2 regions of the uncultured Idiomarina sp. genome follow, and region 1 is predicted to be linked to the other one. Evidence: predicted binding sites of a transcription regulator. Region 1 holds the regulator's gene; the other holds the start of a gene.
What was found. The regulator FliA, encoded in region 1, starts transcription of late flagellar genes. The targets are predictions, from matches to a motif close to CTAAAGNTNNNNNNNNNNNNGCCGATA.

Region 1 (6,030 bases):
GCTTTTTAGGCGCTGCTTTTTGAGGCTCGGGCTTTTTGGCTGCTGCAGGTTGTTGCGCTGGCTTTTCTGCGGTTTTGTTGACTTTAGGGGCCTTGCCTTTGCCGTGCAGATCGTCGAGCAGCGCTTCAAACTCGTCATCGGTAATTTCGTCGCTGTCGCTTTTGCTGGCTGATTTTTGTTCTTCTTGCTGTTTTTCTGCGCTGGTTGGGGCTTTACCCGAACCGTGGAGTTCGTCGAGCAAGGCTTCGAATTCGTCGTCTGTGATCTCGTCGTTATCGGTGTGGGTGTTTGGTGCTTCTTTTTTATTGGCTGTTTTTGAGGCACCGGGGCCTTGGCCTTTGCCGTGGAGTTCGTCGAGCAGGGCTTCGAATTCGTCTTCTTGGATGTCGTCGACTGTGTTTTCGGCATCGTTTGTCGCGCCAGAGGCGCGACCTACGTTGGTATCGGCGGCGACGTCATTTGTCGCGCCGGAGGCGCGACGTACGTCGGCGTCGTCGTCGGCGGCGTCGGCGGCGGCGTCGTCGGCGGCGGTGTCGTCTTCAGATTCGGGTTGGGAGAGCTTGTGGAGGGTTTCGAGGAGCTCGCTGTCAGCGGCTTCGGGTTCCTCTCGCGCTTGTAATTGAGCAAATTGGGCATTGATGGTGTCGAGCGCTTGCAGGATCACGTCCATGAGGTCAGACGTGACTGTGCGTTGTCCGTTACGCAAGGTATCGAACACGTTTTCTGCACCATGACAGGTATCGACCAGTGCCGAAACGGCAAGAAAGCCGGCGCCCCCTTTTACGGTATGAAATCCTCTAAAAATCGCATTGAGGAGATCTTTGTTTTCGGGGTCGTTTTCTAATTGAACGAGTTGCTCGGATAACTGCTCGAGGATTTCTGCTGCCTCGATTAAGAAATCCTGTAAGATCTCTTCGTCCATCTCAAAGCTCATGCGCTGCTCTCTCCTAGAAACCTAAGCTTGATAATAAGTCGTCCACGTCATCCTGATTTTCTACAACATCGTCGCGTTGCTCAGGGTTTATGATCGGTCCTTCTGCTGCATTCTTATCGACTGCTTTTACATTTTGTTTAGCTTGAGATTTTTGCTCTTCACCAAACAACTTGAGCAGCTCGATCAGATTTTTCTCAACGTCTTCTACGAGTTGAATCACCCGACGGATGATCTGACCGGTAATATCTTGATAGTCCTGCGCCATGAGCACTTCTGTCATCAAACCATGGATCTGCGGCATGTTTTGTCCACATTCGCGCATTAACGCATCGACTTGATGACACATTTCTTTGAATTCATTTAACTGAATATCGTTGCTCATGAGGCGCTGCCACGCAGGCATCACCTGCTCTACGCGCTGATGCATCTCATCCGTCATGGGCAGACAGGCTTCGACGGCGTCCATCGTGCGGTTAGCCGCGTCTTCTGTTTTTTCAATCACATATTGCAGACGATTCTGCGCATCGGGCAAATCGTCTTGTGTCAGTTGCATGATACGCGGATCGAGTTGGAAGTCTTGCAAGGCTTCATGCAGGTCTCGGGTGAGTTGCCCGACAGAGGTGAACAACTTGTCATCATGCTCTTGATGGAAATCGTCTAGCCATTGATCGGCTTTAGACTGCTCTCCCGCTTCAAGCCACTCAACCAATTGCTTCGCTTGCTTGAGCGATATGCTTGCTGATGGTTTTACCATAGCCGTGCCCACTAACTGATACGTTCAAAGATTTTATCGAGCTTCTCTTTCAACGTTACAGCGGTGAAAGGCTTCACAATGTAGCCGTTCACACCAGCTTGTGCGGCTTGAATAATTTGCTCACGTTTGGCTTCGGCCGTGACCATTAACACGGGTAAGTGCGCGAGGTCATCGTCTTTACGAATTTCCTTAAGTAAGTCGATACCTTGCATCCCCGGCATGTTCCAGTCAGTTACGACAAAATCAAAGTCACCTTGTTGGAGCATCGGTAATGCGGTGTTGCCATCGTCAGCTTCTTGGATGTTGGTGAATCCAAGGTCACGAAGAAGATTTTTGATGATTCGTCTCATTGTTGAAAAGTCATCAACAACAAGAATTTTCATGTTTTTATCCAAAGCTCCCTCCACTTGGGCTCTCGATTACTACGATAATTACTCTACCCAGCTCTGCATGCGTGTTTTTAAGCGCATCATTGCTTGGCTATGAATTTGGCTCACGCGTGATTCGCTCACGCTGAGAACTTCACCGATTTCTTTCAGGTTAAGTTCCTCATCATAATACAACGAAAGCACTAATGCTTCACGTTCGGGTAAACCCGAGATAGTTTCGACCAGTGCGCGATGAAAGGCATCGTTTTCAACGTCTTTCTGCGGCTCGTAGTTTGCACCGGTTACTTGCTCGGGCATAATAGCATCTTCGGAGACGCCTAGATCTTCAATTCCGATAATTCGTCCCGAGTTTACATCGCGCAAAATAGCGTGGTATTCCTCGAGCGGCATTTCTAATTTTTCGGCAACTTCGACATCTTTGGCATCACGCCCGGTTTCGTTTTCGACCTGTCGAATCGCTTCGAGTACACGCCGATGATTGCGATGCACTGAGCGCGGCGCCCAGTCACCACGGCGTATCTCGTCTAACATTGCGCCGCGAATACGAATGCCCGCAAAGGTTTCAAAGCTCGCGCCTTTGCTATTGTCAAAGTTTCGTGCTGCTTCCAGTAAGCCAATCATGCCGGATTGGATCAGATCATCGACCTGAACGCTCGCGGGAAGACGCGCCATCATGTGATGAGCTATGCGCTTCACGAGACCCGTGTGTTGTTCGATAATCGCTTGGCGATTATCGGCATGGGCACTGTAAACAGCCGCTTTATTCATTGGCAACATCCTGCTTCTTACCGTTATCGGCCGATCCTATTAATTGTTCAAGGAAAAATTCGAGATGCCCGCCAGGCTGCGCCGGCACTGGCCAGTCGAGCGCACGCTGCGCAAGGGCTTTAATTGCTAATGACGCGGGAGACCGAGGCTGCATTAAGACCAACGGTTTTTGTTTGCGTACCGCCAGACGAATATTGTCATCGAACGGAATTATGGCGGCCAATTCTATCGCGACATCTAAAAACCGATCTGTGACTTTAGTCAACTTATTGAATAGCAGTTGCCCTTCGCGCAAATTACGCACCATGTTGGCAACCACTTTAAATTTGAATACGTCCTGCTCTTTACTGAGCACTTTCATCAATGCATACGCATCGGTGATTGAAGTCGGTTCATCACACACCACAAGTAATACATCTTGCGCGGCGCGTGCGAAGCGTACGACCGTGTTACCGATACCGGCGGCGGTATCGACAACCAAGACATCAAAATCACCTTGTAGGTCGCTAAAAGCGCGGATAAGTTCGGCGTGCTGAGTCTCGTTCAGCTCTATCATTGAGCGCGTTCCGGAGGTGGCGGGCACGATTTTGATACCGGCGGGGCCTTCAATCAAAATATCTCTCAGTTCGGCTTGTCCACTGAGCACATGTGAAAGATTTTTTTGCACGCGCAGCCCAAGCATCACGTCGACATTGGCGAGACCTAAATCGGCATCCAATACCAATACGCGTTTGCCTTGTTCGGCCATCGCAATCGCCATGTTTAAAGAGATGTTGGTTTTACCCACACCGCCCTTACCACCGGTTACTGCAATGACTTTGACTTTGCTCTGTTTCATCTTTCTTAAGCCACTTGCTTGATCCATGCGCTCTAACTCATACTGCTGGTTGATGCTTGATTCGTTAAGGCCCATCACTGGACCGCCTGCCAACTTGATTTTGGCATGTCTGACACATTCGAACAAATGCTTTTATCATACAAGCGCTCAGCCTCGGTCACCATATAATGTTCATCAGCTACACGGATGTCCTCGGGTACTTGTTGACCATGAGTCAAGTAACCGACGGCGAGACCTTGTTCGATAGCAACACTGATACTCTCACCTAAGCTTAAGCACTCATCTAGCTTAGTAAAGATACACCCTGCTAGCGGCAGTGTTTTGAATTGCTTGACGGTATCGTTTAGCACTTGTGTCTGCGCTGTAGCAGATAATACCAAATAAGGACGAATTCTGAGACGTTTATTCTGCAGAATTTGTCCAAGCTGTTCGCTCAAGCGCTTATCGCGTTGGCCCATACCCGCCGTATCGATAAGAATCAGACGCTTATCACGCAGGCTCAGCATGGCATCAGCAAGTTCTTTTGCATCGTTTGCGATTTTTACGGGGCAGCCGATGATACGACCATAAACTTTTAATTGTTCACTGGCGCCGATACGGAACGTGTCCGTGGTGATTAAAGCGACCGAGTCAGATCCATGACGCTGGGCATAACGTGCAGCGAGCTTGGCGATGGTGGTGGTTTTACCAACACCCGTTGGCCCGACTAAAGCGACCGCACCGCCACGAGTCAAAATATCGTCATGGGTGGTATTGAGCTGACCTTCAAGAAGCTGTAGCGCTTGCTCCCAACTATCCTCGATATCATCGCCTTCGGGAATAAAGCATGCGATTTGATCGGCAATACGCTCACTGATCCCCATTGTCATTAGGCGCTTAACGAGTAATGCTCGCATCGGTTCTTCGCGTTCGATTTCCTGCTTCATCAAACCGCTCAACTGATGTTGCAACAGATTTTGAATACCTTTGATTTGCGATTTTAGTTCAGCGATTTCACTTGCACTGCCGCCGCCCACATAATCTGGAATATGATTGTCGAGCTCGGGTTCTTGCCAACTTGGTTCATCATTCGCTGAGGTGGTCATTTGAGGCTCCGGCTCGCTATATGTCTGCTGGGGCTGTGATGGCGCAGCTTGCGACTCCGCCTGGCGCGCTAAAATTTCGGCAAGCGAATTGGCTGGCGTGGACTCTGTCTCAGGTGCAGGCGTCGGTGCAGATTGTGGCGCCGCAGGTGACTCGGCATCACCATCGATTGCCGCGACGATCTCAACGCCGCCGTTGACCTTTTTATTCGACATGATAACGGCATCGGGTCCGAGCGTTTCCTTTACTTGCAATAACGCACGACGCATATCCTCAGCAAAAAAGCGCTTCATTTTCACAGGTCAATCCCCCTATCATTGAGCTGCTGGTTGTTGTTGTCCACCAATCGAGCTCACAATTCGAATCTGTTTATCATCTGGAATTTCTTGGTAACTCAGTACCCGCATTCCGTCTGTTGCGTGTCGCGCAAAACGCGCCATCGTTGAACGAAGGAGCCCAGATGTCAGTAAAACGGATGGCTCGCCGTTCATCTCTTGCTGTTGATGAACATCTTTCAACGACTGCTGCAGGCGTTCTGCTAGGCCAGGTTCAATGCCTGCGCCTTGTTGTTCGGCTTCATTGCCTGCTGCCTGTAAAGACTGATGCAACATTTGTTCCAACTCTGGCGCCAAAGTAATGACAGGGAGTTCTTGTTGGCCTTCGGAGATATCTTGAACGATCAGTCGGCGTAACGAAATACGCACTGCCGCAGTTAACACATCGGTGTCTTGAGTGCGTCCGGCGTACTCGACTAATGTTTGTACAATGGTACGCATATCGCGAATAGCGATGCCCTCATCCAGCAAGTTTTGTAGCACTTTGACAAAATTGCCCAGTGACAATAAATCGGGTACCAGACCTTCGACTAATTTCGGATGACTGCGACCGAGGCGATCGAGTAACTCTTGTGCTTCTTCATGACCGAGTAGCTGGGATACGTGATTGGTTACGATTTGGCTGAGGTGCGTTGCCACAACGGTTGCCGCATCGACCACGGTGTAGCCCATGGTTTGCGCATTATCGCGTTGTTCAGGTCGGATCCATACCGCTTCGAGCCCAAACGCAGGATCGGTGGTTTTTTCGCCTTCCAGCTCGCCAAAAACTTGACCCGGATTAATCGCGAGTTCGCAATCATGACGGATCTCGGCTTCGCCCATGGTCACCCCCATCAGCGTGATGCGATAACTGTTAGGACCGAGATCGAGGTTGTCGCGAATATGGACGGCAGGCACAAGGAAGCCAAATTCTTGCGACTGCTTTTTAC
Region 2 (6,030 bases), on a different contig from region 1:
CTGCCGCTTGCGACACTGCGCTTTGAAAGGTGTTTAGTTGTGCTTCGGCTAAAGACAGTCCAGCGGCCATCGCATGACCGCCAAAACGTTCAATTACATCGGGATATTGAGTGTCCACACGCTCAAGCAGGTCGCGAATATGTACACCATCAATTGAGCGCGCGGAGCCTTTTAAATGAGTATCACTTTCTTTAGCAAACACGATTACCGGACGATGGGTTCGCTCCTTTACACGCCCTGCGACGATACCAATTACCCCGCTATGCCATTGTTCGTTATAGAGCACAATGACATTCGGCAGCTGACCTTGATTATCGAGCTGAAGCTGACTCACAATGGACTCAGCCTCAGCTTTCATGTCCGCCTCAATTTCCCGTCGCTGTTTATTCAAGTCACATAATGTTTGAGCAAGCTGTTGCGCGCGCTCAGACGACGCCAGCAAACATTCGATACCCAGGCTGATATCATCAAGGCGCCCCGCGGCATTTATACGAGGCCCTATGGCAAATCCCAAGTCACTCGCTTGTAACTTTGCAATATCGCGACCACTTTGCTCAATTAATGCGCGTATGCCGGCGCGACACTGACCTGCTTTAATACGATTGAGGCCTTGCTGAACCAAAATGCGGTTGTTTTTATCGAGCGGCACCACGTCGGCAACGGTACCTAAGGCCACCAAGTCAAGAAAGTCTGCTAAATTGGGTGTCTGCTCACCCGTTTCGCGCAATCGTGCGCGTAATGCCGCCAATAGATAAAATGCAACGCCGACACCGGCTAACGCTTTGCTCGGAAACTCACAGCCGGGTTGATTAGGATTGACTATCGCAGCCGCTGGCGGTAATGACGCAGGGGCTAAATGATGATCGGTAATGACTAACTTGATTCCTAATTCGGCGGCGCGTATTGCCGCATCATGTGCGGCAATACCATTATCGACCGTGAGTATCAGCCCCACCTGTTGCTCCGCTAGCTGCTCAACAATCGCTGCTGAAAGGCCATACCCCTCAGTCATTCGGTTCGGCACGCGATAAGTGACTTTGGTGAAACCTAACTGCGGTAGAGCGGACATCAATAATGCGGTACTGGTTGCACCATCCGCGTCAAAGTCACCACAGATGACAATCGCTTCATTGTGTTCACGTGCCTCGAGCATCGCTTCACATGCCGCATCAATACCTCGCAACTGAGAAAAATGCGCCATACCCTGCAAACGAAGATCGAGTTGTTCGGGTCGAGTAACCCCTCGATGCGCTAAAATTTGTCGAATGATCGCAGGCCAGTCCGCTGGTAGCTGTTCGGCGAAGTGCTCCGGATAACGCTTAACTACTTTGAACGTCATAACTCGTTATCAGCTTTAATTTCATCAATGATTGCATCTGCTGTTCGCATTCCGGGCAACATACGACCGCTCGGTAAAACTACGGCGGGCGTTCCTGTTACACCCAGCATTTGTCCTAGCTGGTAGTGTTCAGCGACGGGATTATCGCATAAGGTAGTGGCGCGGATCGCTTGATCATTGAATAGTGATGACAACGCTTTGGCGCTATCTTTTGCACACCAAGCTTGCTGTAATTCCCGTCCGCCCTTCGAAGCTAGGCCACCCCGCGGAAATGCCAAATACTGAATAGTAATGCCTTTATCAAGATAACTTCCCAAGTTGTGATGCAATTTCCGACAATAGCCACAGGTTGTATCGGTAAAAATAGTAATGGCATACTGTTGCTTAGATGATGGATAAACAATCATTTCATCTTGGTGTTCAGCCACTTTTTCTTTTCGCAATGCCTTTAATGCCTGCTCAGTTTCATTCAACGGTGCGCCCTCACCCAACTGATACAGGTTACCGACTAGCAAGTGTTCACCATCAGCGGTCATGTAAACGATTCCCTGATTAGTGGACAGCTCATACAGGCCATCAATGCCCGCTGGCTTTATAGTTGAGATCTCGACACCCAAACGTTCCAATTTACTCACGTCTGGCTGTTGCTCAGCCAGCGCATTGACCGACAAAAACAAGAACGACACCGCAACGGCGCTAAGACTAGGAAACAACTTCATATTGACCTCGATTATCCTCGTGGATGGAACGTTGCATGCATTTGCTGCAAGCGCTCTTTTGCTACTTGTGTATAAATTTGTGTTGTTGACAGATCGCTATGCCCTAGCAACATTTGCAGTACCCTCAAGTCAGCGCCATGATTAAGCAAGTGAGTAGCAAACGCATGACGCAGTGTATGAGGCGACAAATGGCTATTGATCTGGGCCTGTTCGGCATAGGTTCGGATCCGATACCAAAAAGCTTGCCGCGTTAACAACGTCCCTCGCTGAGTAATAAACACCCACCCCGACTGACGCTCGCTGAGGACTGGACGACCCGACTTCATATACCGCGATAGCCATTCGATAGCTTCCTCACCCAACGGCACTAACCGTTCTTTATCACCTTTACCGACAACGCGCACCAAGCCTTGTGCCAATGAGACTTGGTCATATTGTAACCGGACCAGTTCCGTTACTCGCAAACCGGTTGCGTACAATACTTCGAGCATCGCTCTATCGCGCAAACCAATGGGCGTATCGACATCAGGTGCATCTAATAGGGACAACACATCGGATTCAGTCAGTGAGTGAGGTACTGCGGGGCTCATTTTAGGACGTTTAAGCTTAGCGATCGGATCGGTGACAAACCAGCCTGACTTTATGGCGTATGGCGTCAGCTTTTTCATAGCACTCAAAAACCGTGATGTACTCCGCGGTGACAGACCCTGAGAGCGACGCCAAAGCAGATAATCTTGCACGACCGTAGATGTTACCTGATGAAGACCCAACCTGTGTTGTGCCAAAAACTCGCAAAACTTCTTTAAGTCACTGCGGTAAGCTGCTTGCGTATTCTCACTCACACCGTGAGCAAGCCATAAATGCTCAACAAATTGCTCAATACGCTCTGCATCTTGTGGATGAATTTTCATGCCCATTCTTGTACTGACAACTGGAAAGATGTCAGCTTACATGAGAGGTTGCTGATCTTCTATACCCATTGACTGCAAAACATCGTACAAACGAGATGGGTTGGAGCGTCGCTGCGGCTGTTGCTTGACGAGCTTGCTACGTTGACGACGCTGTCTCGTTTGCCAATCCAAGTTTGCAATGAGTTCCAATGGCAGACGATTGGGCGACGCGTCTAAGACAAGAGGTTGCGGATTCAAGGCATCAACAAGGCGCTGCTGGGTCAGCTCAGAAGCATCGTTATAAACGCCAGCCGGCAATTTATAATGACCGCCAGCATCCAGTGGGCGTGGTCGTGCAGCACCAATCCTTCGTTGCCAGTTCGGCTCGGGTGGTGTCATCCCTTCAACGGCAGGCCTATCACTCAGCGCCGATACCCAGTAAGCAAAAGTCGCGGCAAAACCGTCATTGATTGCTTCGTTGGCAAACGACTCTGCTGTTTTAACAAAGGAATCCAATTGTGGTTCTCGTACCACTTGCATTGCTAACTCCGCTGACTGACATATCAGTCATATCGGCAAAGTACGAGAAACAATGAGTTTTTTTAGTTTACCCTTTACAACAGAGTTCAGGTTGCTATCATACGCGCTCTTCTGATGGAGGGGTTCCCGAGCGGTCAAAGGGATCAGACTGTAAATCTGACGGCTCAGCCTTCGCAGGTTCGAATCCTGCCCCCTCCACCAATTCTTCTTATTAAGCGTTCATATCCAATACTATTTTTCCAAACGTTCGATTTTCGCGCATGTAGTCCATCGCTTCATTCACATCCGTTGCTGGCACCACTTGATCAATCATTGGCATAACGCGACGCGCATTGAATGCGTCTCCAAATTCCGCCCACAATTCACTCAAAATGGCTCCCTTGCGTTCAGCGGAGAGTGCTCGGAGCGTTGAGCCGATGATACGTTGTCGCTTGATTAGCATTCGTCCAAAGTCGACCTGGCCCTCACGTCCCCCCATTAAACCGATTAGCACGATGCGACCTTCGGTATTTAAAAAGCGTTGGTCTCGGGCAATAGAGTCACCGCCGATGGGATTCAATATCACGTCAACACCTTCTTTCTCTATAGCGTTCCAGTCTCGCTCATGATGTCGATTTATCGACAAACTCGCGCCCAGCTTTTGACAAAAAGTTTGCTTTTCGTCAGTTCCTACCACCGCGACCGTACTAATTCCTTTCTCTTTGCATAATTGAAGCAGGGATGTGCCAACTCCTCCCGCTGCCGCATGCACCAGCACTCGCTCTGACGGTTTAACACGCGCCAATTGAAAAACATTGAGATATGCGGTCGCGAAAGTTTCCAACCAACCTGCTCCTTGCGCTTTCGACCACCCTTGAGGTAGCGGGAGTACTTGTTGTTGATCAACAATGACGTGCTGAGCATAGCCCCCAGCGGCAAGCAAAGCGCAGACATCGTCCCCCACTGCAAAAGTATCCACTTGATCGCCAACAGCGACAATCTGACCACAACACTCGAGCCCGGGAATGTCTGACGCTCCCGGCGGAGGTGGATAGGCTCCTGCGACCTGCATTAGATCAGCGCGATTGATACCCGCATGGCTAATTTCAATTTTTACTTGGTGAGCACTGAGTTCCTTTGATAGCTCCGCTTCATTCCACTCAATTTGCCCTTCTTTAATGGATGCTACTCTCATAATTTACTTATTTCCCTTTAAATTGCGCGTTAAACCGAGTAGAGACTTAACATAATTTATGTTTGACAGTATGCTTTCATTAATTCTTCTATTAGTGTCTACGGTATGAGCGAAGTACTGGATTTATCGGAAAAACGTGTCCTAATCATTGAGGATCAAAAAGCCTTTCAAGTCATGTTGAAGGGGCTTTTGATTAATCTCGGTGCAAAAGAAGTCGACGCTAAACGAACCGGTGAAGCGGGCATTGCAGCCTATGCACGCCGACCCTACGACATTATGTTGGTCGACTACAATTTAGGCCGAGGAAAAAACGGTCGCCAAGTGCTCGAGGAGTTACGGCAGCGCGGTATGCTTAAGCCTGAAACGCTATTTTTTATCATCACTGGCGACAACACGCGACCAATGGTACTCAGTGCACTTGAGCTTCAGCCCGACGACTATCTGACAAAACCGTTTTCACACCGCGTTCTACATGCGCGTTTATTAAGAGCTTATAAACGCAGAATGTGGCTAAGAGATGTATTCAAAACGTTGTTTAATAAAGACTATCAGCAGTGTATTACCGCTTGTCAAAAACATATCGACGCTCAAAGTCGCTATGCCAACTACTGTCAAAAATTACAAATTGAACTGTTTAATAAAACAGGTCAACTTGAGGCCGCTGATGCCGCGATTGCCCGTTTATTGGAAGAAGGTGGTCAGAGTTGGGCGAGTTTAAAGCTGGCTGAAACGCGTTTACTTCAGCAACGCCCTGATGATGCTCTCGAACTGTTAAATATTGTTATAAAAAAAATGCCGAATGCGATTGAAGCGCACGATCTGAGAACGCGCTGTCACCTCAGCAAGGCGGCACTCGATGATGCCCTCGATAGTGCCCGCATGGCCATTTCTATGGCGCCGTTCTCGATCGAGCGGCAGACCCTACTAGCACGCATCGCACGTGATTCAGAGAATTACGAAATAGCCAAGCAAGCGATGAACAATGTGCTACAAATCGCCCGTACTTCGGTTCATCGTAACGTGCAACATCTGTGCAATTACCTACGTTCCATCTTAGATGCCGCCGAGCATGCGGAAACGCGCCAGCAAGTAGCGAAATATCAAACTGAAGCGACCATGGAATTGCAGCGTGCGCGCTACGATGAAAACCTCGTTTATTCAGATATCGCTTTTGAAACGATCGAGTCCGTATTACTGTCACGCATCGACGCTTTCAACGGACGCTTACGCGAAGCTCAAGACAGACTTAACCAAATTTTTGGTGTTGATTTAGCAGCAGGCCACTCGTTGCCTGAGGAAGTAAGCTTCGATATCGTCGCTATTTTGATGGATTTAGGTGAATTTGAAAAAGCGGATGACATTATGAAG

Region 2: a site for FliA is predicted at 3,519-3,545, ahead of ABNS04_RS01775 (VC2046/SO_2500 family protein). Genes of this name have one in related genera too.

What each region holds. Positions count from the first base shown of each region.
Region 1 is NZ_CAXGLS010000026.1:24,910-30,939, forward strand. Features, by position in the region: gene ABNS04_RS07905 (chemotaxis protein CheA) at 1-934, opposite strand, end outside; gene ABNS04_RS07910 (protein phosphatase CheZ) at 948-1,688, opposite strand; gene cheY (chemotaxis response regulator CheY) at 1,700-2,083, opposite strand; gene ABNS04_RS07920 (RNA polymerase sigma factor FliA) at 2,120-2,845, opposite strand; gene ABNS04_RS07925 (MinD/ParA family protein) at 2,838-3,710, opposite strand; gene flhF (flagellar biosynthesis protein FlhF) at 3,758-5,059, opposite strand; gene flhA (flagellar biosynthesis protein FlhA) at 5,081-6,030, opposite strand, start outside.
Region 2 is NZ_CAXGLS010000003.1:69,302-75,331, forward strand. Features, by position in the region: gene recJ (single-stranded-DNA-specific exonuclease RecJ) at 1-1,339, opposite strand, end outside; gene ABNS04_RS01765 (thioredoxin fold domain-containing protein) at 1,336-2,058, opposite strand; gene xerD (site-specific tyrosine recombinase XerD) at 2,070-2,969, opposite strand; gene ABNS04_RS01775 (VC2046/SO_2500 family protein) at 3,006-3,488, opposite strand; tRNA gene ABNS04_RS01780 (tRNA-Tyr) at 3,605-3,689, shown strand; gene ABNS04_RS01785 (NAD(P)H-quinone oxidoreductase) at 3,700-4,662, opposite strand; gene ABNS04_RS01790 (response regulator) at 4,768-6,030, shown strand, end outside.